One region of the Aeromonas bestiarum genome, then DNA from elsewhere that is predicted to be linked to it. Evidence: predicted binding sites of a transcription regulator. Region 1 holds the regulator's gene; the other holds the start of a gene.
The links. Region 1 encodes NrdR, which represses ribonucleotide reductase genes. Its sites were predicted from a motif close to CACNNTATANNGTG; they were not measured.
Positions count from the first base shown of each region.

Region 2: nrdA (class 1a ribonucleoside-diphosphate reductase subunit alpha) is a predicted target of NrdR. The motif match lies at 6,473-6,486, and genes of this name have one in related genera.

Region 1 covers NZ_CP064746.1:958,816-974,852, reverse strand. The annotation lists gene IU367_RS04785 (ABC transporter permease) at 1-824, opposite strand, end outside; gene IU367_RS04780 (ABC transporter substrate-binding protein) at 922-2,478, opposite strand; gene IU367_RS04775 (ABC transporter ATP-binding protein) at 2,549-4,273, opposite strand; gene IU367_RS04770 (phosphatidylglycerophosphatase A family protein) at 4,785-5,279, opposite strand; gene thiL (thiamine-phosphate kinase) at 5,276-6,235, opposite strand; gene nusB (transcription antitermination factor NusB) at 6,293-6,706, opposite strand; gene ribH (6,7-dimethyl-8-ribityllumazine synthase) at 6,721-7,191, opposite strand; gene ribBA (bifunctional 3,4-dihydroxy-2-butanone-4-phosphate synthase/GTP cyclohydrolase II) at 7,323-8,432, opposite strand; gene IU367_RS04745 (riboflavin synthase) at 8,575-9,228, opposite strand; gene ribD (bifunctional diaminohydroxyphosphoribosylaminopyrimidine deaminase/5-amino-6-(5-phosphoribosylamino)uracil reductase RibD) at 9,284-10,393, opposite strand; gene nrdR (transcriptional regulator NrdR) at 10,583-11,032, opposite strand; gene IU367_RS04730 (NIPSNAP family protein) at 11,167-11,499, opposite strand; gene IU367_RS04725 (hypothetical protein) at 11,565-11,993, opposite strand; gene glyA (serine hydroxymethyltransferase) at 12,102-13,355, opposite strand; gene IU367_RS04715 (hypothetical protein) at 13,706-13,936, shown strand; gene IU367_RS04710 (hypothetical protein) at 13,926-14,213, shown strand; gene IU367_RS04705 (GFA family protein) at 14,240-14,644, shown strand; gene torD (molecular chaperone TorD) at 14,793-15,437, shown strand; gene IU367_RS04695 (hypothetical protein) at 15,442-15,810, shown strand; gene IU367_RS04690 (hypothetical protein) at 15,980-16,037, shown strand, end outside.
Region 2 covers NZ_CP064746.1:2,232,911-2,248,947, forward strand. The annotation lists gene IU367_RS10375 (AGE family epimerase/isomerase) at 1-849, shown strand, start outside; gene IU367_RS10380 (DUF1289 domain-containing protein) at 866-1,117, opposite strand; gene mltA (murein transglycosylase A) at 1,268-2,419, shown strand; gene yfaE (class I ribonucleotide reductase maintenance protein YfaE) at 2,549-2,851, opposite strand; gene nrdB (class Ia ribonucleoside-diphosphate reductase subunit beta) at 2,906-4,039, opposite strand; gene nrdA (class 1a ribonucleoside-diphosphate reductase subunit alpha) at 4,105-6,372, opposite strand; gene IU367_RS10405 (HAD family hydrolase) at 6,930-7,616, opposite strand; gene ubiG (bifunctional 2-polyprenyl-6-hydroxyphenol methylase/3-demethylubiquinol 3-O-methyltransferase UbiG) at 7,616-8,332, opposite strand; gene gyrA (DNA topoisomerase (ATP-hydrolyzing) subunit A) at 8,534-11,317, shown strand; gene IU367_RS10420 (hypothetical protein) at 11,588-11,758, shown strand; gene IU367_RS10425 (PA0069 family radical SAM protein) at 11,837-12,892, opposite strand; gene IU367_RS10430 (tetratricopeptide repeat protein) at 13,067-13,654, shown strand; gene thrS (threonine--tRNA ligase) at 13,892-15,820, shown strand; gene infC (translation initiation factor IF-3) at 15,842-16,037, shown strand, end outside.

The DNA.
Region 1 (16,037 bases):
AAACCCGTCCCCGGCCACTGGAACACGCTCTCGGTCAAGATGGTGTAGGCAACCATGGTGCCGATCTGCACGCCACCGACGGTAATGACCGGCAGCATGGTGTTCTTCAGAGCGTGCTGGTAGTAGACCTTGTTGTTGTCCAGTCCCTTGGCACGGGCGAACTTGACGTATTCGGAAGAGAGCTGCTCCAGCATCTCGGAGCGCACCAGCCGGATGAACAGCGGCAGCATGATGGAGGAGAGCGACACCGCGGGCAGGATCAGGTGCTTGATGCCATCCCAGGTGAAGAAGCCCGACTCCCAGCCCAGCAGGTTAAGGGTCTCGCCACGGCCATAGGCCGGCAGCCAGCCGAGCTGGATGGAGAACAGATACATCAGCATGATCGCCGTCAGGAAGACAGGGATCGAGATGCCGATGCTGCTCACCGCCATGATGAGCTTGGTCAGGAAGCTGCGTGGCCTTATCGCCGAGTAAACCCCCAGCGGAATGGAGACGGCGACGATGATCAGTGCAGCGGCAAAGACCAGCTCAAGGGTAGCCACCAGCTTGTCGAGTATCACCTCGAGAGCGGGTCGCTTGAAGAAGTAGGAGGTGCCCAGATCCCCTTGCACTGCATTTTGCAAGAAGCGGCTGTATTTCACCAAAAAGGGATCGTTAAGGCCCATCTTTTCGCGCAACTCATGGCGCACGGACTCGGAGACGGATTGTCCCACCAGCTCGCGCAGCGGATCCCCCAGGTTGTCCTGGATGGAGAAGGCGACCAGGCTGATGACGAACATCACTATCACGGCCTGATAGAACCGTTTCAGCAGGAATGTAAACATGCTTGTCCTTCTACGTGGCCTGTGTCTTGGCACAGGCTTCTGTTAATGGCGGGGGCGCCCATGGCTGCCCCCGCCAGGTCCTTCTTTACGACCCTGCTTACTTGTTGACCACCAGGTCACCCAGGTAAGGGAAGTTCATCACGTTGACCACTGGCTTGATGTCGACGTTTTTCTTGGCGCCATAGGCCAGGTCTTCCCAGTGCAACGGCACATAGGCGGCGTCGTCGATCAGCATGGCTTCCACCTTCTGCAGGATGGCGGCACGCTTGGCCGGATCGGTTTCGGCGTTGGCCTGCTCGACCAGCTTGTCAGCCTCTGCGTTGGCATAACCGCCGCAGTTGTACTGACCCATGCCGGTCTTGGCATCCTTGGTGAAGGTCAGGAACTCGAAGAAGTTCGCACTGTCTTCGGTGTCTGAGTGCCAGCCGATCAGCTGCATGTCTGCCGCACACTTGTCAAACTCGGGCCAGTACTGGGCCACCGGCATGGTCTTCAGATCGACCTTGATGTTGATCTTGGACAGCATGGCGGAGACAGCCTGGGCAATCTTGACGTCGTTGACGTAGCGGGCAGCCGGGGAGATGAAGCTCATCTTGAAGCCCTGCTCGAAACCGGCTTCCTTCATCAGCTGCTTGGCCTTGGCCAGATCATACTGGGGCTTGAGCGCCTCGTTGTGACCGGCATAGCCTTTCGGGCTCAGCTGGCCGGCCGGGGTGCCGAAGCCTTTGTTGATCTTGTCGACTATGCCGACTTCGTTGATGGCCAGGTTGATCGCCTGACGCACGCGCTTGTCTTTCAGAGCCGGGTTGGTGTTCTGGTTCAGCTCTATGATGATGGCGCGGGTACCGGACAGGGTCACCAGTTGGGAATCCTTGCCATTCTTCACGCGCTCCAGATCGTTCGGAGCAACCGGGTAGATCATGTCCACGTCACCGCCCAGCAGGGCGGCCACACGGGTGGCGTCTTCCTTGATCGGTACCACGGTCAGGTTCTGAACGTTGCCCTTGGAAGCCTTGTCCCAGTAGTTGGCGTTGCGCACGTATTCCAGCTTGACGCCCTGCTCGCGGAACTTGACGCTGAACGGACCTGTACCGGAAACATGGGTGGAGGCATAGGAGCTGCCGTTCTTGACGATCTCGGCCTTGTCTTTACCGGTTTCATCCTTGCCGGTGTAGAACTTGGAGTCCATCGGGAAGATATAGGTGACGGTCTGCAGCACCAGCGGGAACGGCTTGGCGGTGATCAGATCGACGGTCAGATCATCGACCTTCTTCACTTCGGCGATGGGGTCGAAGATGGCCTTGAAGTCGGGAGAGGCCTTCAGGCGGTTGACGGTCCACACCACGTCATCGGCGGTGAAATCATTGCCGGAGTGGAACTTGACGCCCTTGCGCAGGTGGAAACGCACCGTCTTGTCGTCGATACGTTCAAACTTCTCGGCCAGACGCGGCTCGAACTTCAGATCCTGGGTGTAACGCATCAGGGGATCGAACACCAGGTGAGACATCTCCAGGGTCTGACCGGAGAGCTGCTCCTGCGGATCCAGCGAGGTGGCGTCGGAGGCAACGGCCACTGTGATGTCGGCGGCAGAGACGTTAAACGCGAGACCCGCGGCGAACAGCGCCATGGCAATCTTGGATAATCCTTTCTTCATGTCTTTCTCCATGCTTTTGGCTTTTTATTGACACTTTTTGTGACAAGCAGACCGGCGAGCCGGCTCTTTCCTAGCTTGCGATTTCCAGCCCCTCGCGGGACATTCCCTTGAACTCCGGCATCAGCGAGATCAGCTTGCGGCTGTACTCATGCTCGGCATTGGTAAACAGTTTTTCGGTCTCGGCCACTTCCACCAGATGACCGTGCTGCATCACGCCGATGCGATCACACATCTGGCGGATCACCGGCAGATCGTGACTGATGAACAGCATGGTTAGCCCGAGCTCCTGCTGCAGATCCTTGAGCAGGTTGAGGATCTGAGCCTGTACCGAGACATCCAGCGCCGAGGTAGGCTCGTCGCAGATGAGGAAGCGCGGCCGGGTCGCCAGGGCACGGGCGATGGAGATGCGCTGACGCTGACCGCCGGAGAACTCGTGGGGATACTTGACCCCGGCACCGCGGCCGAGCCCCACGTGATCGAGCAGATCGTTGACGATGCCCTCGATCTGGCTCTCGCTGCCTGCCAGCTTATGGAAGCGGATGGGCTCGGCGATGATGTCACGCACCTTCATGCGCGGGTTCATCGAGGAGTAAGGGTTCTGGAACACCATCTGCATCTGGCGGCGCAGCGGACGGCGCTCGTGCTCCCCTTTCAGAGCCGTCAGATCGATCCCCTCGAAGAAGATCTTGCCGGTATCGGGCGGATAGAGGCCTGTGATGGCACGGGCTATGGTGGATTTGCCGGAACCCGACTCCCCCACCAGACCGAAGGTTTCCCCTTCGAAGATCTCGAAGCTGATGTTGTTGCAGGCGCGCACATACTGGCGGCGGCTCGGGAAGATGGAGTCCTTGGTGACGAACCTCAGATCCACGTTCTCCACCCGCAGCAGGGCCCCCTCGTAGGTGCGCTCATCCTGACTCTGGCCGAGCCAGTGGGTCTTGAGATCGATATTGGTATCCGGCGCACTGGCATCCTCGATATAGGAGACCAGCGGGAAGCGCACCAGCTTGACGTCCGAGCGGGGCACAGCCGAGATGAGACTGCGGGTATAAGGGTGAGTGGGGCGACCCAGCACCTGTTCGGTGGTACCGAACTCCACCAGATCGCCGCGATACATGACCGCCACCTTGTCGGTGACGTTGGAGACCACACCCATGTCGTGGGTCACCAGCATGCAGCCCACCTGGCGCTCTTTGCAGAGGTTGCGGATGAGCTGGAGGATCTGATCCTGAATGGAGACGTCGAGGGCCGTGGTCGGCTCATCGGCGATGATGAGCTCGGGATCGCACGACAACGCGATGGCGATGACCACCCGCTGGCGCATGCCGCCGGAAAACTGGTGCGGATACTGCTTGATACGCAGCTCGGGCTGCGGGATCCCGACCGCGCCCATCAGCTCGAGCGCCTTGGCAAAGGCGGCATCGCGAGAGAGCTTGGTATTGGCCAGTATGGTCTCCATCAGTTGCTGTTCAACGGTGAACAGCGGATTGAGGGAGGTCATGGGATCCTGGAAGATGAAACCGATGCGGGAACCACGGATGGCCCGCATCTCGTTCTGGCTCTTGCCGGAGATGAGTTCGCCGTTGAGATAGATGTCACCACGGGCGATGCGGCCCGGCGGGCTCAGCAGATCGATGACGGCATTGCCTATGGTGGATTTACCGGCGCCAGATTCGCCCACCACACCGACGATCTCCCCTTTTTCGACACACAAAGAGAGATCTTTGACCGCGGCCAGCACCCCATAGCGGGAGGGGTACTCGATCCGCAAGTTTTTCACTTCGAGCAAGGACATGTTTACCTCTGCGGGGGACATCCGTCCCAAATAATTCGTCCGTAAATCGGCCGCAGATGCCAGTTGTGCCTTGAGTACTGATCTTGAGTGCTTTTCTGAGTAATAAACGCTCAATCCATGAGGCAGCGAAACCAGCGATCCGGGCGGGTTTTTTGCATTTTTTTGGAATAACCCGCGAGTAACTTAGACGGTTTGACCGCGAGTGTAAATGATCGGGTTATACAATTTCGCAATACTTTGCTCAGTCAGTGGCCATTGCAGCAGTCATAAATGATGACTTGTGTCACATAACTAGACTATATGACCACCATCAAGATTTTTTAGTGCTTTTACTTTCAACAAAGACGCAACAGGCGGGAATAATCACTATTGGTACAATAGCATTAAGCTTCGAATGAGTAGTGAATATTTATGTGAAATGATTTTTTAACGGCAGCATATGCCGATGAATGAAAACTAAACAGAGCTATATAGGGGGATGCCAGGCTGGCGATCCCCCTTGCGGGGAGATTCACCCCAGCCAGTATGCCAGCAATTGCATACAAAACAGGGCGAACAGGCCGGCGATGAGATCGTCCAGCATGATGCCGAGTCCGCCGTGAATGCGGCGATCGAACCAGGAGATGGGCCAGGGCTTGAACACATCGAACAGCCGGAACAGCACGAAGCCGGCCAGCACCCACTGCCAACCGGCTGGCGCCGCTATCATGGTCACGCCAAAACCTATCACCTCGTCCCAGACGATGGCACCGTGATCCGGCATGCCGATGGCATCGGTGGCACTCTGGCAGATACGAATGCCCGCCACGAACCCCACCGCCAGCAGGGCGATGAACCAGGGCGTCGGCAGACCGCTCACCAGCAGATAGAGCGGAATGGCGACCAGCGTCCCCATGGTGCCCGGCGCCCTGGGGGAGAGACCGGAGCCAAACCCCACCGCCAGCAAGTGCAGCGGGTGCTTCAGGTTCAGTCGTGTCAGCTCGGGCTTTATCCTGAACAAGCTCATGCGAAGTGATCCCACCCTTTCAGTTGCAGTTCAACCACTTGCTCGCCTCTCAGGTAGTCGATGCCCACCTCGCCCGCTACGATGCGGCCGATGCGGGTGAACTTGACGCCACAGTTGGCCAGCGCCGTATCCAGCGCGCCGCGATACTCCTCCGGCACCGTGAAACAGAGCTCGTAGTCATCGCCACCGGCCAGCGCCAGCTGCCAGGCATCCTGCTCGGGCACCGCATCCTGCAGCACGGGCGAGAGGGGCAGCAGGCCGAGATCGATCTGGGCCCGCACCCCGGAGGCCTTGAGGATATGGCCGAGATCCGAGGAAAGCCCGTCGGAGAGATCCAGCGCACTGCTCGCCAGCCCGCGCAGGGCCTGCCCTGCCAGAATGCGGGGATGGGGATGATCGAGCCGTGGCAGCACGGCGGCCAGCTGGTTCTCGTTGAGGCTGCGCTTGCCGAGCAGATGGGAGAGCGCCAGGGCGGCATCCCCCAGGGTGCCGGTGACATAGATGCCGTCGCCGGCCTTGGCACCGCTGCGCATCAGGGCGCGACCGGCGGGGACGGATCCCTTCACCGAGACTGTGATGGAGAGCGGGCCGCGGGTCATGTCCCCACCCACCAGCGCCACGTTGTAGTATTCGGCCAGTTCGAGAAAGCCTTCGGCAAAGCCGGCGACCCAGGGTTCGTTGATGGCCGGCAGCGTCAGTGCCAGCGACACCCAGCGCGGCTCGGCGCCCATGGCGGCAAGGTCGGACAGATTGACCGCCAGTGCCTTGTAGCCGAGATCCACCGGATCCATGTCGGGGAAGAAGTGGACGCCGCTCACCAGGGTATCCGTGCTCACCGCCAGCTGAGTATCGGCCGGCAGGGTCAACAGGGCGCAGTCATCTCCAGGGCCCATCACCACGTCCTTGCGGGCGTGGGGGACCTTGAAGTACTTATCAATCAGCTCAAATTCACCCATACAGTAAAAAGCCAGCGGTTAGGCTGGCTCCTCTCTTAATGCTGACGGACAGCAGGATCAACGCTTGGCCAGCGTCTTGATCACCTTGTCCAGTACACCGTTGACAAACTTGTGGCTGTCATCGGCAGCAAAGGCCTTGGCCAACTCGATCGCTTCGTTGATCACCACACGCGGCGGCACATCATCACGACGGGTCAGCTCATAGGTCGCCAGACGCAGGATCGCCTTGTCCACCATGTCCACTTCTTCCAGCGGACGGGAGAGGAAAGGGGAAAACACCTTGTCCAGCTCGTTGCAGTGGAGGGCTACCCCGAACAGCAGATCGCGGAAATAGTTCAGGTCCACACCCTTGGTGTCCTGATCTATCTTGAACTGCTCTTCGATGTCGCCCACGTTGGCCCTGGTCATCTGCCACTGGTAGATGGCCTGGGTGGCGCAATGGCGGGCTTTACGGCGCTCGGACGGTTTCAATGTACTTCTCCTCGTTACACGTCCAGCTGTTTCAGGACGTTGATCATTTCGAGCGCGCTCAGTGCAGCCTCTGCACCCTTGTTACCCGCCTTGGTACCGGCGCGCTCGATGGCTTGTTCAATGTTTTCTGTGGTCAGTACGCCGAAGGCAACCGGAATTTCATATTCCATCATTACCTGGGCCAGGCCCTTGCCGTTCTCGCTCGCCACCAGCTCGAAGTGGTAGGTGCCACCACGGATGACGGTGCCCAGCGCGACTATGGCGTCGTATTGACCACTCTTGGCCAGCTTTTTGGCTGCCAGGGGGATTTCGACGGCGCCCGGCACGCGCACCAGGGTCAGATTGCTGTCCTGGATCTGGCCTTGACGCTTCAGCACGTCCACAGCACCGTCCACCAGGCTTTCGTTGATGAAGCTGTTGAAACGGGCAACGACAATAGCAACGCGCGCCTCAGGAGCGGCGATATTTCCTTCGATAACCTTCATTGGAAATCCTGTATCTGTGCAATCAAAAGGGGCCGGAGTCAAAAGTGCGCACATTCTAGCACAACAGACCCACGACAAAAACCATGGCCGCAACGGGCGGCCATGATCTCAATGTCATTCGGACGACGCGCTTATTCGCCGACGTATTCCACCACTTCCAGGCCGAAACCGCCGAGGGCGTGGTATTTCTTCGGCGAGCTCAACAGCCGCATCTTGCCGACCCCCAGCGTCTTGAGGATCTGGGAGCCCACGCCGACCCGGCGCGAGGTGCCCTGCCACTTGGCCCCTTCCGGTTGCAGCCCCTTGTCGGCAGCTTCAAAGCCCTTGACCCGGGCCAGCAGCTCCTCGCCGTGGGCCTCGGCCCCCAGGATCACCAGCACGCCACCTTCCTGAGCGATGCGGGCCATGGACTTGGGCAACGGCCAGCTGCGGGCGGCGTGACGGTCGGTCAACAGCAGATCGCTCAGCACGTCGTGCAGATGGACCCGCACCAGGGTCGGCTGCTCGGCCTGTACTTCGCCTTTCTTCAGGGCAAAGTGCACCTGGTTGTCTATGGTGTCGCGGAAGGTGATGAGGTCGAACTCGCCGTATTCGGTAGGCAGCTTGCACTCGGCCACCTTCTCGACCGTGGTCTCGTGCTGGTTGCGGTATTCGATAAGGTCGGCGATGGTGCCAAGCTTGATGCCGTGCTGCTCGGCGAAGATCTCCAAGTCAGGACGGCGCGCCATGGTGCCATCCTCGTTGAGGATCTCGACGATGACGGAGGCCGCCTCGTAGCCTGCAAGACGGGCCAGATCGCAGCCCGCTTCGGTGTGACCGGCACGGGTCAGCACGCCGCCATCCTGCGCCATCAACGGGAATATGTGGCCCGGCTGCACCAGATCGGCAGCCTTGGCATTGGGCGCCACCGCCGCCTGTACCGTGACGGCGCGATCGGCAGCCGAGATGCCTGTGGTCACCCCTTCGGCCGCTTCTATGGTGACGGTGAAGGCGGTGGAGAACTGGGCATTGTTGCGATCAACCATCAGCGGCAACGCCAGTTGCTTGCAGCGATCCCGGGTCAGGGTCAGGCAGATGAGACCACGGCCATAGCGGGCCATGAAGTTGATATCCTCCGGGCGGACACAGGAGGCGGCCATGATGAGGTCCCCTTCGTTCTCCCTGTCTTCGTCATCCATCAGGATCACCATCTTGCCAGCCTTGATATCGGCAATGATTTCCTGGGTTGTGCTCAGCGCCATGGGTTACTCCATCAACATGCTTCGGGGATTGAGCCTGCCGGCTCGACTTGATACAGGATTATTCTGCTCTAGATGGGGGCACAAGGCCCCATTTCAATCGGAGCGGGATCACAGAAAAGCGTTTTTCCCGCGGCATCGGCCGTTACAGGAAGCCGGACTGGGTCAGCTTTTCCAGCGTCAGGGTCGATGACGAGCTGTCATGGGCCTTGCCTTGCATCAGTCGCTCCAGATAGCGGGCTATCTGATCCACCTCGAGATTCACGCTATGGCCCGGTTTCCAGCGCGCTATGGTGGTCTCCTGCGCCGTGTGGGGCACTATGGTCAGGCGGAACAAGTCCCCCTGCACGGCGTTGACCGTCAGGCTGATGCCGTCCACCGCGATCGAGCCCTTCTCCGCTATGTAGCGGGAGAGCGACCCTGGCGCCTTGATCCAGTATTCGATGGCGCGGCCGCTGCTGGACTTGCTCTTCACCTCCCCCACTCCGTCCACATGACCGGAGACCAGATGGCCGCCCAAGCGGGAGCTGGGCATCAGCGCCTTCTCCAGATTGACGGGATCGCCCACCTTGGCCGTGGCAAAGCCGGTGCACGACAGGGTCTCCAGCGACACATCGGCGCTGTAGCGCTGGTCGCCAAGGCCAATCACAGTCAGGCAGACACCGTTGGTAGCGATGGAGTCACCCAGTTTGACGTCACTGAAATCCAGGGTCGGGGCCTGGACTGTGAGAACCATGTCTTCACCCTGCCGACGCAGCTCGGCCAGGGTGCCCACAGCTTCGATAATTCCGGTAAACATGCAGATCACCTTGCTGATGACGGGGCCGGGCAGGCCCCAGATAAACATTGAAAAATCAGGCTATTTTCGCCGTGATGCGAATGTCCTGCCCCACCAGCCGCACATCCTTGATGTTGAGCTTGGGTGCCTGGAACAGCCGGGTGAGTTCGGGCAGATGGAACAGACCACGCCCCTCATCCCCCATCAGTCTGGGTGCCTGGTAGAGCACCAGCTCATCCACCAGCCCCTTGTTCAACAGGGCGCCACACAGCCGCGGCCCCGCCTCCACCAGCACCGAGTTGATGTGCTGCTTGGCCAGCAGCATGAAGAGACTGACCAGATCCAGCTTGCCATCCAGCAGCGGCAGCTCCAGTTGCTGCACCCAGGCCGGCCAGTCGCCGGTCGCCTTGTGACGGGCCAGCAAGACAGGGCCTGTGCTCTGGAACAGCGGCAGGTCCGGGGTGAGCCGGTTTTGCGAGTCGACTATGACCCGCAGCGGCTGGCGCAACGTCTCTTTGGGGTAGCTGGCCTTGACCGAGGGGGGCAGCTCGTCCCAGCGTACGGTCAGCGAGGCACCATCGGCCAGCACGGTTTCGGCGCTGGAGAGCACGGCATCGTGACGGGCCCGCAGTCGCTGCACATCGGCACGGGCCAGGGGACCCGTTATCCACTGGCTCTCGCCGCTTGCCATGGCGGTGCGGCCATCCAGGCTGGCGCCGAGCTTGACCGTCACCTGTGGGAAAGCGGTGCGCATCCGCTTGAAGAAGCCCGGATTGAGTGCCTCGGCCTCGGCGCTGAGCAGGCCGAAGTCGGTCTTGATGCCGGCCTCAGACAACATGCGCAGCCCGCGTCCGCCCACCTCTGGATTGGGATCGACCATGGCGGCCACCACCCGGGTCACCCCGGCCTTGATCAGCGCCTCGGCGCAGGGCGGGGTACGGCCATAGTGGGAACAGGGCTCCAGGGTCACATAGGCGGTGGCGCCACGGGCCTGTTCACCGGCGGCATGCAGGGCATAGACCTCGGCATGGGGTTCGCCGGCACGCTTGTGCCACCCCTCACCGACCACAACGCCGGCTTTCACCAGCACGGCACCGACGCAGGGGTTGGGCGCCGTGGTATAGCGGCCGCGGCGGGCCAGTTCGAGGGCCCGACTCATCCATTGGTAATCATCTTGACTAAACATCTGAGCTCCCGTTCAAAGCGAGAAAATGGGCGTTGCAGGTTCGATTAGCGCAGCGTGATCGGACGTTGGGGAAGCTTGTTTCTCCAACGTCGCCCTCTCTTCGCCGCCTCTTGCCATAAACAAGGTGAATCTCTTCGACGCCGCGATAGGTGGAAACGAAGCGGATATCAGCTTGCCCACCCGACAGCGTTACTTCTCCAGCTTGGCGATCTCTTCGCCAAATTCACGAATGTCTTCGAAGCTGCGATAGACGGAGGCAAAGCGGATATAGGCGACCTTGTCCAGGCCCTTGAGCTCATCCATCACCAGGTTGCCCACCAGCTGGGAGGCGACTTCGCGCTCACCTGTGGCCCGCAGGCGGGACTTGATGTGATTGACCCCCTTCTCGATGGCCTCCATGCTCACCGGCCGCTTCTCCAGTGCCCGCAGTATGCCGGCACGCAGCTTGTCTTCGTTGAAGGGTTCACGGGAGCCGTTGGACTTGATGACGCGGGGCATCACCAGCTCGGCCATCTCGAAGGTAGTGAAGCGCTCGTGACAGAGCAGACACTCACGACGGCGGCGCACCTGATGGCCTTCTGCCACCAGACGGGAATCGATCACCTTGGTATCAACGGCACTACAGAAAGGGCAATGCATCTGACCTCCGGCGTTAACTGAAAAGGCACCTGCCCCGCGGGGTCAGGATCTTGGTCGGCCAGTGTAGCACGGCCATCCAAAGCCGGTAAAAGCCCAGAAAAACAATATGTCACCGCAGCTGCACCTTGGCCGTCTCAGCCAGTGCGCAGCGCCTCTATGGCCTCGCCTGGCAACCAGAGCACAGTATTTGCATCCCCCTCGATCAGCGCAACGATGGCCTCTCTCGGGCCTGTTTGCCAGGCCTCGGTCCCATAGAATGCCGCCTGGGAGCGGTTCAGATGCTCAAGGTCATCGTAGGCCCGCATCAGAAAATAGGCGTCCGGATCATGCAAGGAGGGGCCATGGCTCACCACATCCATCCCCCAGGCAAGGTGCAAGGGCAGGCTCTGCTCGGTAACCAGCCGATGAAAAGCCGCACGGCTCCCGGCCTTGAGCCGATAGCTCCGGATCTCCAGCACTCGCTTCATCACGCTTTCTCCTGCTAAAAACGGTGTAAAAATGCCCGTATAGCGCCACTCAATCGACCAGAGGCTCAATCATCATAGGGCAAGGCGTCGGGGTCGCAGTCCACATGGTCGGGCGCCGGGTCTTGCTCGAACTGCACCGCATCGATATGGGTGTGGCCCTGCATCAGCGCCTTGCTCACCCTGTGCATGCCATCCATGACCCTGCCAGCACTGTCCAGAATGATGGGATAGGCGAGGTCGACGGCCAGCATCAGCTGACAGTGCTCGACTATGCTGCGCACCGTGGGCCGGATGTTCCCATGCCCGTACCAGTGCTCACTATCGAGCTCCGCGATCTGCGAGAGCGGCACAGCTTGCACCGGCAGCCTGCGGCTCAGCCGCACCAGACGGCGCACATCCCAGGCCAGCAGGCCCTCGGGGCTTGGGCGAAAGTGATACTGGGCGCGGATGGCAGAGATGAGTTCCTCATCACTGAGCCCGGTCTGATTTGGCATGATGTCTCCTCTGTCGGTCGAATGAGTACAGCCCTATGGCAAGGCCGGAGCAGAAACAACAATGCCACCCTGGGGTGGCATTGTTTTTATACCAGAGTCTCTGGCGTATCAGGCATAAACCGGGAAACGACGGCAGATATCCAGTACCTGCTCGCGCACTGTGGCCAGCACGGCATCGTTGTCATGGTTGTCCAGCACGTCGCAGATCCAGTTGGTCAGCTGAATGGACTCGGCTTCCTTGAAACCACGGCGGGTGATGGCCGGGGTACCGATCCGCACACCCGAGGTGACGAAGGGAGAGCGCGGGTCGTTCGGCACCGAGTTCTTGTTGACCGTGATGTTGGCCTTGCCAAGGGCGGCATCGGCCTCTTTACCGGTCAGCTCGCGGCCGATCAAATCAACCAACATGAGATGGTTGTCGGTACCGCCGGAGACGATCTTGTAACCACGCTCGATGAAGGTGGCCGCCATGGCTTTGGCGTTTTTCACTACCTGAGCCTGATAGGTCTTGAACTCGGGCTCAAGCGCTTCCTTGAACGCCACGGCTTTACCGGCGATGACGTGCATCAGCGGGCCGCCCTGGCCGCCCGGGAAGACGGCGGAGTTCAGCTTCTTGTAGAGCTCTTCGTCATCGGCGGCGGAGAGGATCAGGCCACCACGGGGACCAGCCAGGGTCTTGTGGGTGGTGGAGGTGACCACGTGGGCGTGGGGTACCGGGTTCGGGTAGACGCCAGCGGCAATCAGACCGGCCACGTGCGCCATGTCGACGAACAGCCAGGCACCGATCTTGTCGGCGATTTCGCGCATGCGCGCCCAGTCAACCACGCCTGAGTAGGCGGAGAAGCCACCTATCATCATCTTCGGCTTGTGCTCGACCGCCAGACGTTCCATCTCGTCATAGTCAATCTTGCCGGACTCATCGATACCGTAAGGAATGATGTTGTACAGCTTGCCGGAGAAGTTGACCGGGGAGCCGTGGGTCAGGTGACCACCGTGGGCCAGGTTCATGCCCAGCACGGTATCGCCCGGCTGCAGCAGGGCCATGTAGACGGCGCTGTTGGCCTGGGAGCCGGAGTGCGGCTGCACGTTGGCATAGGTGGCACCAAACAGTTCCTTGGCGCGCTCGATGGCCAGGGTTTCGACCACGTCGACGTACTCGCAACCACCGTAGTAGCGCTTGGCCGGATAGCCTTCGGCGTACTTGTTGGTCAGCTGGGAGCCCTGGGCTTCCATGACGCGGGGGCTGGTGTAGTTCTCAGACGCGATCAGCTCGATATGCTCTTCCTGACGACGGGTCTCGTCTGTGATGGCCTGCCACAGCTGGGGATCATAGCCTGCGATGGTCATGTCACGTTTCAACATCCGTTTCTCTCCTGAAAATCGTTTGCGCGTTAGGTGAAGTGGGCAGCGGCATTGTAACGTGAGCGAGATCAAAGAGACAGTCCAACCACCCAAAAATTTGTTTAAAAAATGTAAAATGTGTCGCAAATATCCAAGCCAGCGCCAGGTGAGCTGTCTCCCGAGAGGGTGCCGGTCAAGGCCCTCTTTCCCATGCCTCCTTCCCTGCTGTTCACTCCTCCACAGCGCAGCAAGCCGCCGCAAGCACAGCCAACAAACAGCAAAAACCAGAGCCGGATCATGGATATAGCGTTTACTAACAGATAACATCTTTGCGTGGCACAGTGGTTGCCCAGCCAAGATGGAGGCTAACAATGCCGAGCAAGGCCCTCACCCTGCTCCCGATGGATCTGGATCTGCACCTTCCCCTGGCGCTCACCCTCCGCCAGCACACCAGCCAACCCTGGGTTGGTGGCGACGACCGCCTGACTGAGCCGCCCAGCCGCCGCCGGCCGCCCCATTGCAATGCCATGTTCCCGACCCACTTCCGCCTCTGTCTTCCTTCTCTGCACCAGCGCTATACGGGAGTACGCCATGATGGATAACCTGATGCTTTTTCTGATCATATCGGTATTCGCTGTTTTCTATTGGGTCTACTATACCGGCAGTCGCAAGAGCCCCTTTACCCACCAGTGGGAGGCCTTGCCCACCCGGGAGCAGTATCTGGCCGCCCATCCGGAGGCCGTCGATGGCGATATCATCTTCTGCATTCATTGCGGCCATCATGAGCAGCTGGATGTCGGCCTGCTGCATCAGACCGACTTCCGGCGCCAGCATATCTGCACCCGTTGCAAGCAGGCGCTCTACCGCGAAGAGCGCTGAATCATCATCAGCCAAGGAACCGCAAGATGAAACAATTGACCGCCAGCTGCCTGTGTGGCGCCGTGGCCCTGAGCCTGCCCGACCGGTTCGACTACCTGGGCAACTGCCACTGCTCCGAGTGCCGCAAGTTCTCCGGTGCCGATTACGCCCCGGTCGGCGGACTGGACGGTGACAAGGTCACTGTCACCCGTGGTGAAGAGGCCATCAGCCGCTTTCAGAAATCCCCCGAGACCAGCCTCGCCTTCTGCCGCCACTGCGGCTCCAGCCTGTTCAGCGAGAAGCGCAGCAGCGGCAAGCTGAACCTGCGCCTCGGCATCCTCAACGAGGCGCCGACCCAGCGACCCGGCTTCCACATCTTCGTTGGATCCAAGGCCCCCTGGCACGAGATCTGTGATGCACTGCCGCAGTTCGAGACCCGCCCCACGCCCTGACGTCGTCGCCGACATGCCCTGAAAACGTCGCCTCCGGCGGCGTTTGTGCTGGCCTGTTCGGTGAATTGTCACCTATGGGTTAACTTTTCTGCCAAAGCCGTTAGAATCGGGCTCACTCTGTTTCCCGCTTGCCATCCACGGAGGAAAAATGCAGGAATTTCTGGCCACTAGCGAACGTCGGGCCGAACTGTACTGGTGGTTTGCCACCCTGTTTAGCGCCGAGCTCAGCGATGAACAGATCGCCGAATACGACAGCTACGATGTGCGAAGCTTCCTGAAGAGCCTCTCCACGCTGGATCCCATGCGCCCGGCCGTCGCCGAGCTCAACGAGGCCATCGCCCGTCTGTTGGTGCGCCCGGATCGGGCCCGAGCCCTGGCAGCCGATTTCAAGGCGCTGTTTCTGGCCGACCCGGCCGTTCAGCCTTATGAATCCGCCCATCTGACGGCCGCATCTCTGGTGCGCATGCAGCAACGGCTGGCACGGCTCGCCATCGACGTCAGCGCCAAGTACCCGCAGCCGGTCGATCATCTGGGAGTCGAACTGGATCTGATGGGCAATCTCATCATACGCGCCGCCGAAGCCACCAGTGCCGATCAGCGTGAGCTGTGGCTCGGCGAGCAGGAAGAGTTGCTGCACACTCATCTGCTGGTCTGGTTCCCTCATTTCGAGGCCGCCTGCCGCGCCGCCGATCCATTCGGCTTCTATGGCGCCAGCGCCCGCCTGCTGGGGATATTCCTCACCATGGATGCCAACTACCTCAGCCTGGTCAAACCGGCCCGTTCCGCCGACTGAGTCGATGAAAACCGCCCTGTTGCTGATCGCCTGCTGGCTGCTGACCCTGATCCCGCAGGATCAGGGTCTGACGCCGCTCTTCAGCCTGCTGTTCCATCCGGACAGAGACTTGTATGGTACGGCACAGCTCACCGGCTTTGGCGGCATATTGCTGACCCTCTACCTCGCCAACCTGGGGGTGGAGGTGGTACTGCGCCGCCGCTTTCAGATAGCCGGCATGCTCACCCTGCTGGTCGCCTGGATAGGTTTTATCAATGCCAGCGGCAGCGAGGCCCACTGGCTCTTGTTACTTGCCCTCTCCCTGCCCTTTCAGGTGCTAGGCCTGCTGGTACTGGCGCGCGGCATTCAGGCATTCGGCCGCCAGAAGGGCTGAAAAAGCGCCAAAAGTATTACAAATCATGACAGCCGGATCCGCAGATACCCCGTTATCGCGGGGCTGACGCAACCACAGCCGGTAACATCCGCTTACATTCAGCTCCCATTCAGTTTTGTTGCAACCGTTATAGTGCCGCTCCTTTTCCCACCGATACAGGAGCAACCCCATGCCTCCACAGGACGCACGCATCACGGGTCTCGACCTGTTGCGAGGGCTCGTCATCT
Region 2 (16,037 bases), 1.3 Mb from region 1:
ATTGCTGATGCGTCAGTCTGCAGCTATGAATACGCGTTTGCCCTGCTGGCCGAATGCTGGCTCTATCGTCTGAGTGGCGATCAAATCTGGCAGCAACAGGCTGAGTCGCGCTATCAGGCCATCGAGCAACTCTTTGCTGACCCGCAGCACGGCGGATTTCACTCCAGTTGGCCACCCAGTGCGCCACGCAGTCAAAATCCCCATATGCATCTGTTCGAGGCGTTGCTGGTGGCGGCTGAGAGCTTTGATGATGTGATATGGCAGCAGCGGGCAAACGGGTTATATCGGTTGTTTTGTCAACGTTTTCTGGAGCCAGGGTTATTGCGCGAGTTTTTCGACGAGGCGCTGCTGGCGCGCCATCCAGACTCCCGTCTAATCGACCCGGGTCATCACTACGAGTGGTGCTGGTTGCTGGCGCGCTACCGGACGCTTGCCTGCAGATGGGAAAATCGGCCAACCAGCGCCGAGATTGACGAGGCGATCGGGATATTGACCCGCTTTGCCATCCGCCATGGTCACGGGCAAACCGGGCTGGTGCTCGATGAACTGACCGATGATGGGCAACCCCATCGCGACACCAGCCGGCTTTGGTGCCAGACCGAGCACTTGAAAGCACTATTGGCGGCCTATGAGCCGAGAGGCGATGCCAACACAGCCCGCCAGATTGAGGCGTCGGTCGGGCGTATCTTCCATTATTACCTGTCGCCAGCTCAGCCCGGACAGTGGATTGATCAAGTGGATAGCGAGGGGAAACCGCTGACCTCCTATGCACCAGCCAGCACCCTTTATCATCTGTTTGTGGCGTTTAGCGAACTGGCTCGGGTCGCGGGGGTAGGTAACAGAGAATAGGATGGTGCATGGGGGGTTAGAAATCCCAGCCGGCCTGCGCTTGCTCACTGGCCTGGATGGCTTCTTGCGCCTTGCGACGGGCGGCGTCGACCCGGGCCTTGCGGTTGCGGCACAGGCGCATCACCTCCTGCTGCTCGGCGGGGGTCATGGTGAGCCAGTTGAAGCGCTCATCCCTATTGCGCAGGCAGCCCTTGCAGTAGCCCTTGTTGTTCACTTCGCATACCCCTATGCAGGGGCTCTGCAGCGGGAAGATCTCGAGCTGTTCCATCCATGGCCTCTCACACCTTGTTACCTTGTTATAACCCAGAAGATCCCCTTTGGAGAAATCCACTGCCAAGGGGCTGATGGCGTTTGCTTTCCCCCTGCAAATTTGGCATCTTCCCCGCCAAGCATGAGGCTTGGTGTTATATGAGGACATATGAATAAACACGCGTACTGGCTGACCGCCGCAGTGCTGGGGCTGGCCGGTTGTGCGGGCAACTCTGATCAAGCACAGGTGCCCAAGAAGAAACCCGAGGCCAGATGTTTTCTCAACTGCGAGGTGCCGGAAAATCTGGGCAAGCAGTATCTGGACGGCCCCCTGCCGGATGATCTGGTACGGGTAGAACGCGTCAACAGTCGCCAGCGCGCCGACTACAGCAAGTTCGGTCCCCAGAGCCGACTGGTGCTGGAGCGCTCCGGCAAGATGACCCGCCGCTATGGCGAGCTCTATCGCCAGCTCTCCCGCTGGGTCGCCAATGGCGGCAACCCGGCCCAGATCACCCGGTACGGCATCAGCCTGGCCCAGCTGGGCGGTGCCGATCGCATGGGCAACGTGCTGTTTACCGGTTACTACTCGCCGGTACTGGAGGTGCGTCATCGCCCGGATGCCAAGTACAAGTACCCCATCTATGCCATGCCCAAGTGCGGTGGCCGCTGCCCGAGCCGGGCCGAGATCCATCAGGGGGCGCTGGCCAACCGGGGGCTGGAGCTGGGTTACAGCAAATCCCTCATCGACAACTTCCTGATGGACGTACAGGGCTCGGGCTTTGTCCACTACGGGGATGACGATCGGCTGCAATACCTGGGTTACAGCGGCAAGAACGGTCACGGCTACGTGAGTATCGGCCGTGTGCTGATCGATCGCGGCGAAGTGCCCAAGGAGCAGATGTCCATGAAGGCCATCAAGGATTGGGCCAACAGCAAACCGGAGGAGAGCGTCAAGGAGCTGGTGGAGCAGAATCCCTCCTATGTCTTCTTCGAGCGTCGCCCCACCAATGACGTGATCGGCGCCGCCGGCATTCCGTTGCTGCCGCTGGCGGCCGTGGCGGCAGACAAGACACTGCTGCCGATGGGCACCCCCATCCTGGCGGAAGTGCCCCTGCTCGACAAGGCGGGCAACTGGACCGGCAAACACCAGCTGCGGCTCTTGATAGCGCTGGATGTGGGGGGCGCCGTGAAGAAGGGACACCTGGATCTCTACCATGGCATGGGTGAGAAGGCTGGCGTGGCCGCCGGTCACTACAAGCACTTTGGTCGGGTCTGGAAGCTGGGCCTGCACCAGGGACCGACCGCAGCGCCCTGGCTTTGAAGTCAATCAAGGGGCTCTGACGGGTCAGGGCCCCAAGCCAGAGACGAGCGATAAAAAGACGAGCGATAAAAAAGCCGCCGGAGCAATCCGGCGGCTTTTTGTTTGGCGAAGTGTGTGGTGCTTGCTGCGTCAGCCTTTCTTGATGTCCAGCCGGATGGCACCGACCGGTTTGCAGCAGCAGGGCAGGCATTCGCCTGGGGAGACGAATGCCAGCGGCACATTGGGGTAGTGCACAGAGCCTGCCAGCAAGGGCGTGCGGCAGGCGCCGCAATAACCGCTGCGGCACTGGAACTCCAGATGATGGCCGTGGCGCTCCAGGGTCTCCAACAGGCTCTCGCCGGGATGGGCGAGCAGGGCGCCGTCGCGGGTATGCACCAGCGGCGCCTGTGGGGCCTCCTGCCGTGTTGCAGGCTGCGGGGCAGGGGCCTGCATCTTGACGGTGTCACTCACCGCGCGACGTCACCGAGGCCATCAGGGTAAACCTCATCACAGCTCGAAATCACCCAAGTCATCGGCGTGCACTTCACTGTCGATCTGGCCGACCAGGTAGGAGCTCACTTCCACTTCCTGGGGGGCGACCTGCACGTTGTCGGACGACAGCCAGGTGTTGATCCAGGGAATCGGGTTTTGCTTGGCCCCGGCAAAGGCTGGCTGCAGACCGACCGCATTCATGCGCAGGTTGGTGATGTACTCCACGTACTGGCAGAGGATGTCCTTGTTCAGGCCTATCATGGAGCCGTCCTGGAACAGGTACTCGGCCCACTCCTTCTCCTGAATGGCGGCTTCCTTGAAGATCTCGAAGCAGGCCTGCTCGCACTCGGCGGCAATCTCGGCCATCTCGGGGTCGTCCTGGCCGGTGCGCATCAGGTTCAGCATATGCTGGGTGCCAGTCAGGTGCAGCGCTTCGTCGCGGGCGATCATCTTGATGATCTTGGCGTTGCCTTCCATCAGCTCGCGCTCGGCGAAGGCGAAGGAGCAGGCGAAGCTGACGTAGAAGCGGATCGCCTCCAGCGCATTGACGCTCATCAGGCACAGGTAGAGCTTCTTCTTCAGCTCGCGCAGTGTGATGGTGCGCATCTGTCCGGCGACGCTGTGGGTCCCTTCACCGTGCAGGTTGTAGAGCGCGGTCGCTTCAATCAGGTCATCGTAGAAGCAGCTGATGGAGCCGGCGCGCTTCAAGATCTGCTCGTTGGTCACGATATCGTCGAACACCTGGGCCGGGGTGTTGACGATATTGCGAATGATGTGGGTGTAGGAGCGAGAGTGGATGGTCTCCGAGAAGGCCCAGGTCTCGATCCAGGTTTCCAGCTCCGGAATGGAGACCAGCGGCAGCAGCGCCACGTTCGGGCTGCGGCCCTGGATGGAATCCAGCAGGGTCTGGTACTTCAGGTTGGAGATGAAGATGTGCTGCTCGTGGGGCGGCAGCGCCTGATAGTCGATGCGGTCGTGGGAGACATCCACCTCTTCCGGGCGCCAGAAGAAGGAGAGCTGTTTCTCGATCAGCCGTTCAAAGACTTCGTGTTTTTGTTGATCATAACGGGCCACATTGACCGATTGGCCAAAAAACATCGGCTCTTTGAGCTGGTCGTTTTGGGTTTGGCAGAAAGTTGAATAGGCCATGGTTACCAGAATGTATTGAATGGATAAAACAGGAGAGCGGGAGCTTGTCGCTCCCGCCCGGTTAATCAGATCTTGCAGGCGCCACCGGCACAACCGTCATCCAGCATATCGGCTTGTGCGTCATCCGCACCATCACGGGTGTTGTGATAGTAGAGGGTCTTGAGGCCGTATTTGTAAGCGGTCAGCAGATCCTTGAGCAGCTGCTTCATCGGTACCTTGTTGCCTTCGAAACGGGCGGGGTCGTAGTTGGTGTTGGCGGAGATCGCCTGATCCACAAACTTCTGCATGATACCGACCAGCTGCAGATAGCCATCGACGCTCGGTTGCTTCCAGAGCAGTTCGTATTGATCTTTCAGGCGATGATACTCGGGCACCACCTGTTTGAGAATGCCGTCCTTGGAGGCCTTGACCGACACCAGGCCGCGCGGCGGCTCTATGCCGTTGGTGGCGTTGGAGATCTGGCTGGAGGTCTCGCTCGGCATCAGGGCGGTCAGGGTGGAGTTGCGCAGACCCACAGTCTTTATCTCTTCACGCAAGGTTTCCCAGTCCAGGTGCAGCGGCTCGTTGCACAGGTTGTCGAGATCCTTTTTATAGGTATCGATGGGCAGAATGCCCTGGGCATAGGTGGTCTCGTTGAAGGCCGGGCAGGGGCCGAACTCGCGGGCCAGCTGCACGGAGGCCTTCAGCAGGTAGAACTGGATCGCCTCGAAGGTGCGGTGGGTCAGCGCCAGACCGGAACCGTCGGAGTAACGGGCGCCGTTCTTGGCCAGGTAGTAGGCGTAGTTGATGACGCCTATCCCCAGGGTGCGACGGTTCATGCTGCCTTTCTGGGCGGCCTTGAGCGGGTAGTCCTGATAGTCGAGCAGGGCATCCAGAGCGCGCACGGCGAGATCCGCCATCTCTTCCAGATCTTCCAGCTTCTCGATGGCACCCAGGTTGAAGGCAGACAGGGTGCACAGGGCAATCTCGCCCTCTTCGTCATCCACGTTGTTGAGCGGCTTGGTGGGCAGCGCGATTTCGAGGCAGAGGTTGGACTGGCGTACCGGCGCCACGCTCGGATCGAACGGGCTGTGGGTGTTGCAGTGATCCACGTTCTGGATGTAGATGCGACCGGTGCCGGCGCGCTCCTGCATCATCAGGGAGAAGAGATCGACTGCCTTGAGGGTCTTCTTGCGAATGGCCGGATCCTGCTCGTACTTGACGTAGAGCTGCTCGAACTTGTCCTGATCCGCGAAGAAGGCGTCGTACAGGCCGGGGGCATCGGACGGGGAGAACAGGGTGATGTCGCCGCCCTTGATCAGGCGCTGGTACATCAGCTTGTTGATCTGCACGCCGTAGTCCATGTGACGGACCCGGTTCTCTTCCACGCCGCGGTTGTTTTTCAGGACCAGCAGGCTCTCCACTTCTGTGTGCCACAGCGGGTAGAACAGGGTGGCCGCACCGCCGCGCACGCCGCCCTGGGAGCAGCACTTGACCGCGGTCTGGAAGTACTTGTAGAAGGGGATGCAGCCGGTGTGGAAGGCTTCACCGCCACGAATGGGGCTGCCCAGACCACGGATGCGCCCGGCGTTGATGCCTATGCCGGCGCGCTGGGAGACGTAGCGCACGATGGCGCTGGCGGTGGCATTGATGGAATCCAGGCTGTCATCGCACTCGATCAGCACGCAGGAGCTGAACTGGCGGGTCGGGGTGCGCACGCCGCTCATGATGGGCGTCGGCAGGGAGATCTTGAAGGTCGAGACCGCATCGTAGAAACGCTTGATGTAGTCCAGACGGGTATCTTTCGGATACTTGGAGAAGAGGCAGGCCGCCACCAGGATATAGAGGAACTGCGGGCTCTCGTAGATCTCGCCGGTGACGCGGTTCTGCACCAGGTATTTGCCTTCCAGCTGCTTGACTGCGGCGTAGGAGAAGTCCATGTCACGCCAGTGATCCAGGTGCTCGTTGAGTTCCTCGAATTCGGCCTGGGTGTAGTCGGTCAGCAGGTGCTTGTCGTACTTGCCCATGTCTACCAGACGGGCGACGTGCTGGTAAAGGTGGGGCGGCTCGAACTGGCCGTAGGCTTTCTTGCGCAGGTGGAAGATGGCCAAACGGGCGGCCATGTACTGGTAATCCGGGCTTTGCTCGGAGATCAGGTCAGCAGCGGCCTTGATGACGGTTTCGTGGATATCGGCGGTACGGATGCCGTCATAGAACTGGATGTGGGACTTGAGTTCCACCTGGGAGACAGACACGTTGTCGAGTCCCTCGGCGGCCCAATCCAGCACGCGGTGAATTTTATCCAGATCGATGGGTTCTTTGTGGCCGTTACGCTTCGTCACAAACAAGTTCATTGGCTGATGACCTTTAGTTGATTCCCGAAAAACCATCGCACGGCCTTGACCTCCTGGCCGTGATCGGCTGCGGGAGGTGGGGACGTATTGTGCGATGAATCACAAGATATAGTGTTATTTTAAGTTCGAGCTACAAGATAGTGAGGTCTACCCGGCTTTGCAATCTGTGGATAAGGCATTAGCTGTGGATAAATTGTGGGTGTCGCGACCCAGGTTAGTGGATGCTCACAGTGAGTGGGTTTTCATGCGTCCGATCCGGTAAATGCAAGTCTGATGATCGAACATGGAAAATTTAAATAACTTTTTTTGCTTGCGAAAATGGGGTGTTTTTACTAGCAAATTCAGTCTGGTTATCCCTTGTGCAGCAAGGGTCAAAAGGTGTCCTGTCCCAGTGTGTTAGCGGTTGTCAAACGGCAAAAACGGGAGATCACTCCTGATCTCCCATCGCATCCTGGCGTACCCACGAACATCCATATGTTGGTGTTCATATGGGCACCGTTTGGCAACAAAGCTGCCTTTATGATCCATCAATGCCTGTGACCCGGTGGATCATGGGGTCAGGCTACCTCGTAACGCAGCCAGTGGTGCAGAGCCTGCACGGTATCGAAGTGCAGATCCGCGCCCCAGTCGGCGGGATCCTCGTCATCGCTCAGATAACCCCAACCCGCGACGGCAGTGCGCATGCCCGCATTGCGGCCGGCCTCTATGTCACGCACGTGATCCCCCACGTAGAGGCAATGGGCGGCGTCGACGCCCAGTTGCTCGCAGGCAAAGTACATGGGGGCAGGGTCTGGCTTGCGCACCGGCAGGGTATCGGCACTGACGGTGACGCCGCAACTGGCAAGCTCGGGCAGGGCCGCCAGCAACGGCTCGGTCAGAAAGCCGGGCTTGTTGGTGACTATGCCCCAGGGCAGGGCCCGTTCGTCCAGCCACTCGATGAGATCCACCATGCCCTCATAGGGGCGGGTGCCGACGCACAGGTGGGCGGCGTAGAAGTCGAGCAGGGCGGTGCGCAGGCGCGTGGCACCCAGCTCCTCGAGCAACTCATCGCCAAGTCCGGCTCTGAGCAGCCCGAGCGCGCCATGGGAGGTGGTCTGGCGGATGATGGCCTCGGAGAGCGGGGCAAAGCCTTCGCTCACCAGCACATGGTTGACGGCGGCACCCAGATCGGGAGCCGTGTCGAGCAATGTGCCGTCGAGATCGAACAGCACGCAGCGCAGCGGCACAGGGTGAGAGTCGCTCATCAGCCTTGCTCCGGGCGGATGAACTCCACCATGTAGTTGACGTCGACGTTCTTGCCGAGCTTGAACTGGCCGGTCAGCGGCGAATAGTGCACGCCGCTCATGTCCCGCACCAGCAGGCCCGCCGCTTCACCCATGCGACACAGTTCGGCTGGGGTGATGAACTTCTTGTGATCATGGGTACCCTTGGGGACCATCTTCATCAGGTATTCGGCCCCCAGGATCATCATCAGGTAGGCTTTCGGGTTGCGGTTGATGGTGGAGACGAACACTCGTCCGCCCGGGCGCACCAGGGTGGCGATGGCGCGCAGCACAGAAGCCGGATCCGGCACATGCTCCAGCATTTCCATGCAGGTGACCACGTCATACTGGCTAGGGGCCTGGCCGGCGTGCTCCTCTGCCGTCATCTGCTGGTACTGGAGCTCCACCCCCTGCTCGAGGGCGTGCAGGCGGGCGACGCCGAGGGGCTCCTTGCCCATGTCGATGCCGGTGACGTGGGCACCGCGCCGGGCCATGCTCTCGGAGAGAATGCCGCCCCCGCAGCCGATGTCGAGGATGTGCTTGCCAAACAGGCCGCCGCTCTTGTCGGTGATCCAGTCAAGGCGCACCGGATTGATTTGATGCAGTGGCTTGAATTCGCCCTCCATGTCCCACCAGCGGGAGGCGATGGCTTCAAATTTGGCGATTTCTGTCAGATCGACATTGGCATCACTATTCATGTTTTGATGATCCTGTGGCAGGGCGCGCAGGTAGCAAGACTTGGGCGCAATCTATTGTCCTGGCGGGCATTATAACGGACACACTTTGTCACACCAGCCCGACTTGTTACCCGGATTTGTGGCTTAAGGTATTTGGCTCAGTGTGTTACCATGGCGCGCTGTTTAAGCCAAAGAACAACTAATTAGGGATTAAGGCTTTCTATGAGCGATCTGGCCAGAGAGATCACGCCGATCAACATCGAAGAAGAGCTCAAGAGTTCCTATCTTGATTACGCCATGAGCGTGATCGTAGGACGAGCTCTGCCGGATGTGCGTGATGGCTTGAAACCGGTTCACCGCCGCGTTCTGTTTGCTATGAACGAGTTGGGGAACGACTGGAACAAGCCCTATAAAAAATCGGCCCGTGTGGTCGGTGACGTAATTGGTAAATACCACCCGCACGGCGACAGTGCCGTGTATGACACCATTGTCCGCTTGGCGCAGGATTTCTCCATGCGCTACATGCTGGTCGACGGTCAGGGCAACTTCGGTTCGGTCGACGGCGACAGCGCCGCCGCCATGCGTTACACCGAAGTGCGGATGGCCCGCATCTCCCACGAGCTGCTGGCCGATCTGGACAAAGAGACAGTGGACTGGGTACCGAACTACGACGGTACCGAGATGATCCCGGCTGTCATGCCCACCAAGGTGCCCAACCTGCTGGTCAACGGCTCATCCGGTATCGCGGTGGGCATGGCGACCAACATTCCTCCTCACAACCTCACCGAGATAGTCAACGGCTGTCTGGCGCTGATCGAAAATAGCGATCTCACCATCGATGAGTTGATGACCTATATCACAGGGCCTGATTTCCCCACTGGCGCCATCATCAACGGTCGCGCCGGCATAGTGCAGGCTTACCGCACCGGTCGTGGCTCCGTCTACGTGCGCGCCAAGGCCGAAGTGGAAGTGGACGACAAGACGGGTCGCGAGACCATCCTGGTTCACGAGCTGCCTTATCAGGTGAACAAGGCGCGGCTGATCGAGAAGATCGCCGAGCTGGTCAAAGAGAAGAAAGTCGAGGGCATCAGTGCCCTGCGCGATGAGTCCGACAAGGACGGCATGCGCATCGTTATCGAGATCAAACGTGGCGAGTCTGGCGAGATTGTGCTGAACAATCTCTACAAGCACACCCAGCTGCAGACCACGTTCGGCATCAACATGGTGGCGCTCGATAACAACCAGCCCAAGGTGATGAACCTTAAAGACATTCTGGATGCGTTCCTGCTGCACCGCCGTGAGGTAGTGACCCGCCGGACCGTGTTCGAACTGCGCAAGGCGCGGGATCGGGCCCACATCCTGGAAGGTCTGGCGGTCGCGCTGGCCAACATAGACCCCATCATAGAGCTGATCCGTCACTCCGATACCCCGGCTGACGCCAAGGCCAAGCTGGTTGCCCGCGGTTGGGAACTCGGCAACGTGGCCGGCATGCTGGAAAAGGCAGGCGACGACGCGGCCCGCCCCGAGTGGCTGGAGCCGGAGTTCGGCATCCGTGAAGGTCAATACTTCCTGACCGAACAGCAGGCCCAGGCCATCCTGGATCTGCGTCTGCACAAGCTGACCGGTCTCGAGCACGAGAAGATCCTGGAAGAGTACCAATCTCTGCTGGATCTGATCGCCGAGCTGCTGTTCATTCTGGCAAGCCCGGAACGGCTGATGGAAGTGATCCGCGATGAGCTGTTGGCCGTGCGCGAGCAGTATGGCGACGCGCGTCGCACCGAGATCAGCGCCTCCAGCGCCGAGATCAACATCGAAGATCTGATCACCCCGGAAGACGTGGTCGTGACCCTGTCTCACCAGGGTTATGTGAAGTACCAGCCGCTGACCGACTACGAGGCCCAGCGCCGCGGTGGTCGTGGCAAGTCGGCTACCCGGATCAAGGAAGAGGACTTTGTGGAACGTCTGCTGGTGGCCAACACCCACGACACCATTCTGTGCTTCTCCACCCGTGGCAAGGTCTACTGGCTCAAGGTGTATCAGCTGCCGGAGGCGTCCCGTGGCGCCCGTGGTCGTCCGATCATCAACTTGCTGCCGCTGGAAGAGGGTGAGCGCATCACCGCCATCCTGCCGGTCAAAGAGTATGCCGACGACAAGTATGTCTTCTTCGCCACCGCCGACGGTACCGTGAAGAAAACCAGCCTGTCTGCGTTCAGCCGTCCGCTCTCCTCCGGTATTCGTGCCATCAACCTCAAAGAGGGTGATGAGCTGATCGGGGTGGATATCACAGATGGCAGCAACGAGATCATGCTGTTCTCCGATGCGGGCAAGGTGGTTCGTTTCAATGAAGGCAGCGGCCGCGCCGATGCAGCCGATGCCGATGCCAGCGATGATGTCGACGGGGATGACGAGAGTGTCATTGACGCCGGCAACGACGACGATGGCAGCGACAACGGCGAAGGCACCGAAAGCAAGGGTACCTTCAAGGGCGTACGTCCCATGGGCCGTACCGCCGGTGGGGTTCGTGGTATCCGCCTGCTCAACGGTGACAAGGTGGTGTCCCTGATCGTCCCCCGTGGCGAGGGTGCCATCCTGACCGCCACCGAGAACGGTTACGGCAAGCGTACCGCGCTGACCGAGTACCCGACCAAGAGCCGTGGTACCCAGGGCGTTCGCTCCATCAAGGTGGACGAGCGTAACGGCAAGGTGATCGATGCGATCCAGGTCGAAGATACCGACCAGATCATGCTGATCACCAATGGCGGCACCCTGGTCCGTACTCGCGTCGCCGAGGTGAGCGTCATAGGCCGTAACACCGGCGGTGTGCGTCTGATCCGTACCGGTGAAGACGAGACAGTCGTCGGCCTGCAGCGTATCGCCGAGAGCGACGAGGAAGAGAACGACATCGTGGCCGTTGACGGTGAGGTGTCCGAAGGCACAGATACCGCGCCAGATGCCGGCTCTGCCGATGCAGGATCCACTGACGAGGGTGCAGCGAGCGACGAATAATCGCGCGTCTGCCTCCATGAAAAAGAGCGACCCCAGGGTCGCTCTTTTTGTTGCTGCCGTTTGCCCCAGGTAGCGCGCCCCCAGCCTGATGGGTCAGCCTGATCCTGTTGCCGCACGCGTTGCTGATCACTCGCACCGCGAGCATTGCCGTACTCCTCCTTGTCCTCAATTCATCATGCCTGCGTCATCCCCCTGTCATGGGATGCGGCCAAGCTTGCCCCTGTCGCACTCAACAGACTGCGACGCGCAGCCATCAAACAGGAGCACCTTATGACTAGCTGGGTAATGTGGGAGATCTGGTGGAGCCGGGTATGGGGCGAACATCAACCAGCGTCGCTGGCAGGGGAGCATGAGGACGAAGTGGCCCATGAGCCGGCACGACTGCCCGCCGAATTGATCGCCCAGGGCAAGGCCACGCACTCGCCTCGGCCAAGGGGGTGAGGCCCTGCTCGTCGGCATGGTTTGTGGTGTACCGGCGAAGGGGAGGCGTTATGAGTGCGGTTGACGCTGTCGGGGCGATCAGAACAGCCGCAGTTGTTCGCCCGGGCGAATGAAGCCGTCCCGCCGCAGCTGAAGATGGCGCTTGCCCAAGCCCAGGCGCTTGCTGATGAGCCGAAAGCGCTGGGCGAGCAAGTCGGCAAACTGGCCTTCACCGCGCATGCGGGTGCCAAAGGCGGGGCTGTTGAGCCCGCCATCCCGACTGGCCCGTAGCTGGTTCAGGATGGCCTCCTTCTGGCCGGGGTAGTGTTCCTCCAGCCAGTCGCTGAACAGGGTGGTCAGCTCGTGGGGCAATCGCAGCAGTATGTAGTCGGCGCAGTGGGCACCGGCCTCGGCCGCCGCCTTGATGATCTGCTCCAGCTCGGGCTCGTTGAGGCGCGGGATCATGGGGGCCGCCAGCACGCCGACCGGCACACCGACCTGTGCCAGCTTCTCGACCACCTTGAGCCGACCCGCACCTGTGCTGGCTCTGGGCTCCAGCTGTCGCCGCAGGGTTTCATTCAAGGTCGTCACCGACACCATCACCTGGCAGAGCCCCTCCCGGGCCAGCTCGGCGAGCAGATCGAGATCGCGCAATATCATGGCGCTCTTGGTGATGATGCCCACCGGGTGACGATGGGCCAGCATCACCTCCAGCAAGGCGCGGGTGAGGCGATAGTGATGCTCGATGGGCTGATAAGGATCTGTATTGGCGCCGAGTACTATGGTCTCTGGCTGATAGCTTGGCTTGGCAAACTCCCGGCGCAACAGCTCGGCGGCATTGAGCTTGGCAAACAGCCTGGTCTCGAAGTCGAGGCCGGGAGAGAGCTCCAGGTAGGCGTGACTGGGTCTGGCATAGCAGTAGATGCAGCCATGTTCGCAGCCCTGATAGGGGTTGATGGAGCGACCAAATGGCACATCCGGTGAGCGGTTGTAGCTGATGATGCTGCGCGCCGTTATCTCCTTCACCTCGGTGCGGGGAGCACTGGCGGCAAATGCTGCCTCCCACTCGGTTTGGGCCCAGCCATCGTCGACAGCCTCGACCAGCGGGCCGCTGAAACGATGCTCGATATTGTGGGTGCTGCCTCGTGCTGCCATCGTCTCGCACTGACACTGTTTATATATACAGTTATCATGCTGACCCTCATTGCCAAATGCAAGCCCTGCCAACTCATACCGCCATAAAAAGCATGTCAACGGGATCTCCTGCTTGATCACTGCGCTACATTTCGTTTACATAGACAAAATGCGAACTGGATCACGGAAATCATCATGAAACCCATCACCTGCCGCTGGCTGTTTATCGGAGTGCTTGGTCTGGTCATCTGGCGGCTGATCCCGCTCTCGACCGAGCAGGAGCTGGCATCGGCCAACCGGGCCTGGCGCAGCGGCCAGTTCGAAACGGCAACCAGGATCTGGCAACCGCTGGCCGAGCAGGGGATCCCGCGCGCGCAGGCGCTGATGGGCTGGAGTCATGAAGTGGGGCAGGGCACAGATCAGGACATGGAGCAGGCCATCAGCCTCTATCGTCAGTCGGCGCAGGCGGGGGATGCCTTCGGCCAGTACCGGCTGGCGGAGGTCTATCTGCGCGGCGCCGGGGTGAAACGGGATCTGCGGCAGGCATTTCACTGGATGGAGCTGGCGGCCCGCAACGGTGACGTACCCGCCATGCTGAAAGTCGGCGTGCTGCACCTGATGGGGGTGAGTGGCCGGGTCGATCTGGCTCAGGCCAAGCAGTGGCTCTATCAGGCCTCGCAAAAGGGCAACAAGCTTGCATTGAAGGTGTTGGAGGAGATCGCACTGGCCGAGGAGGGGAGCAGTACCTTCGATTTCAACTGGCAACCCCTGTTGGGTGACTAACCGGCAAGCACCTCATTTGGTTGTAGAAAATCTCATCCAACCCGATACAGCCCCGCCTACTTCTGGTAGCATGGTCCGGTTTTTGGTTTGCCTTGTGCCGTCACGCAAGCTGTTTGCGGCACTGGGTGTCTTCGCAAAGTGCTGTGGAGAGCCAGAACATCACCCTTTTTTGAATGATTTTTTTCCATCCCGCATGTGCCCTTTGGTAGGGGGCACCACTGTACAAGGAAACACACAATGCCAATCATTACTCTGCCTGACGGCAGCCAACGTCAATTTGCCCACTCCGTTTCCGTCATGGACGTGGCCGCGGACATAGGTCCGGGTCTCGCCAAGGCGTGCATTGCCGGTCGGGTAAACGGTGAACTGGTGGATGCCTGCGAGCTGATCGAAGCCGATGCCTCCCTGGCCATCATCACCGCCAAAGACGAAGAAGGTCTGGACATACTGCGCCACTCCTGTGCTCACCTGCTGGGTCATGCCATCAAGCAACTCTGGCCCCAGACCAAGATGGCCATAGGTCCCGTCATCGACAACGGTTTCTACTACGACATCGATCTGGATCGTACCCTGACCGACGAGGATCTGGCTGCCCTGGAAGAGCGCATGCTGGCGCTGGCCGCCAAGGATTACGACGTCATCAAGAAGAGAGTCTCCTGGCAGGAAGCACGCGACGTGTTCGAAGCCCGTGGCGAGACCTACAAGGTCGAGATCCTGGATCAGAATATTGCCCGTGATGACCAGCCTGGTCTGTATCATCACGAAGAGTATGTCGACATGTGTCGCGGCCCGCACGTGCCCAACATGCGTCACTGCCACCACTTCAAGTTGCAGAAGATGTCCGGCGCCTACTGGCGTGGCGATTCCAACAACAAGATGCTGCAGCGCATCTACGGCACTGCTTGGGCTGACAAGAAGCAGCTCAAAGGCTACCTGCAGCGTCTGGAAGAGGCGTCCAAGCGCGACCACCGCAAGATAGGCAAGCAGCTCGACCTGTATCACATGCAGGAAGAAGCCCCTGGCATGGTGTTCTGGCACAACGATGGCTGGACCATCTTCCGTGAGCTGGAAACCTTCATCCGCGGCAAGCTCAAAGAGTACGACTACCAGGAAGTGAAGGGTCCCTTCATGATGGATCGCGTGCTGTGGGAGCGTTCTGGCCACTGGGAGAAGTATGCCCAGGCCATGTTCACCACCCAGTCCGAAAACCGCGAGTACGCCATCAAGCCGATGAACTGCCCGGGTCACGTGCAGATCTTCAACCAGGGTCTGAAGTCCTACCGCGATCTGCCGCTGCGCATGGCCGAGTTCGGCTCCTGCCACCGCAACGAGCCGTCCGGTTCCCTGCACGGTCTGATGCGGGTGCGTGGTTTTACCCAGGATGACGCTCACATCTTCTGTACCGAAGAGCAGATCATGGAAGAGGTGTCCGCCTGTATCCGTATGGTCTATGACGTCTACGGCACCTTTGGCTTCGAAAATATCGTGGTCAAGCTCTCGACTCGTCCCGAGCAGCGCATCGGCTCCGATGAGGCCTGGGATCGCGCCGAGGCGGCGCTGGCCGAAGCCCTGGTGCTGAATGGTCTGAAGTACGATCTGCAGCCGGGTGAGGGCGCCTTCTACGGTCCCAAGATCGAATTTACCCTGCATGATTGCCTTGATCGTGCTTGGCAGTGTGGTACCGTGCAGCTCGACTTCGCCCTGCCTGGACGTCTGGGTGCCACTTATGTGGGTGAAGACAACGAACGCCACGTACCGGTGATGATCCACCGGGCCATTCTGGGTTCACTCGAGCGTTTCATCGGTATTCTGACCGAAGAGTACGCCGGATTGTTCCCGACTTGGTTGGCTCCGACTCAGGCTGTGGTCATGAATATCACAGATAATCAGGCCGATTATGCGGTAAAAGTAGCCAAAGCATTGAATGATGCGGGTCTTCGCGCAAAAGCGGACTTGAGAAATGAGAAGATTGGCTTTAAAATCCGCGAGCATACTTTGAAGCGAGTACCTTTCATGCTGGTCTGCGGCGATAAAGAAGTTGAAGCCGGTAAGATTGCAGTACGGACTCGTAAAGGGGCTGACCTGGGCACTTATCCTGTTGAAGAGCTAGTTGCTCTGTTGACCCAGGAAGTTCAGACCCGCGGACAAAAGAAAGTGGAGGAATAAGCTATAAAAGGCGGAAAAAAACTGGGCAAGCAACCGCAAGCCCGCGCTCACCGGATCAATACCGAGATTCGTCTGAAAGAAGTTCGTCTGACTGGTATTGACGGAGAGCCTTTGGGCGTCGTTGCTATCCAAGATGCATTGAACTTAGCCGTTGAAGCTGGAGTGGATCTGGTCGAGATCAGCCCTAACGCTGAACCGCCCGTTTGCCGGATCATGG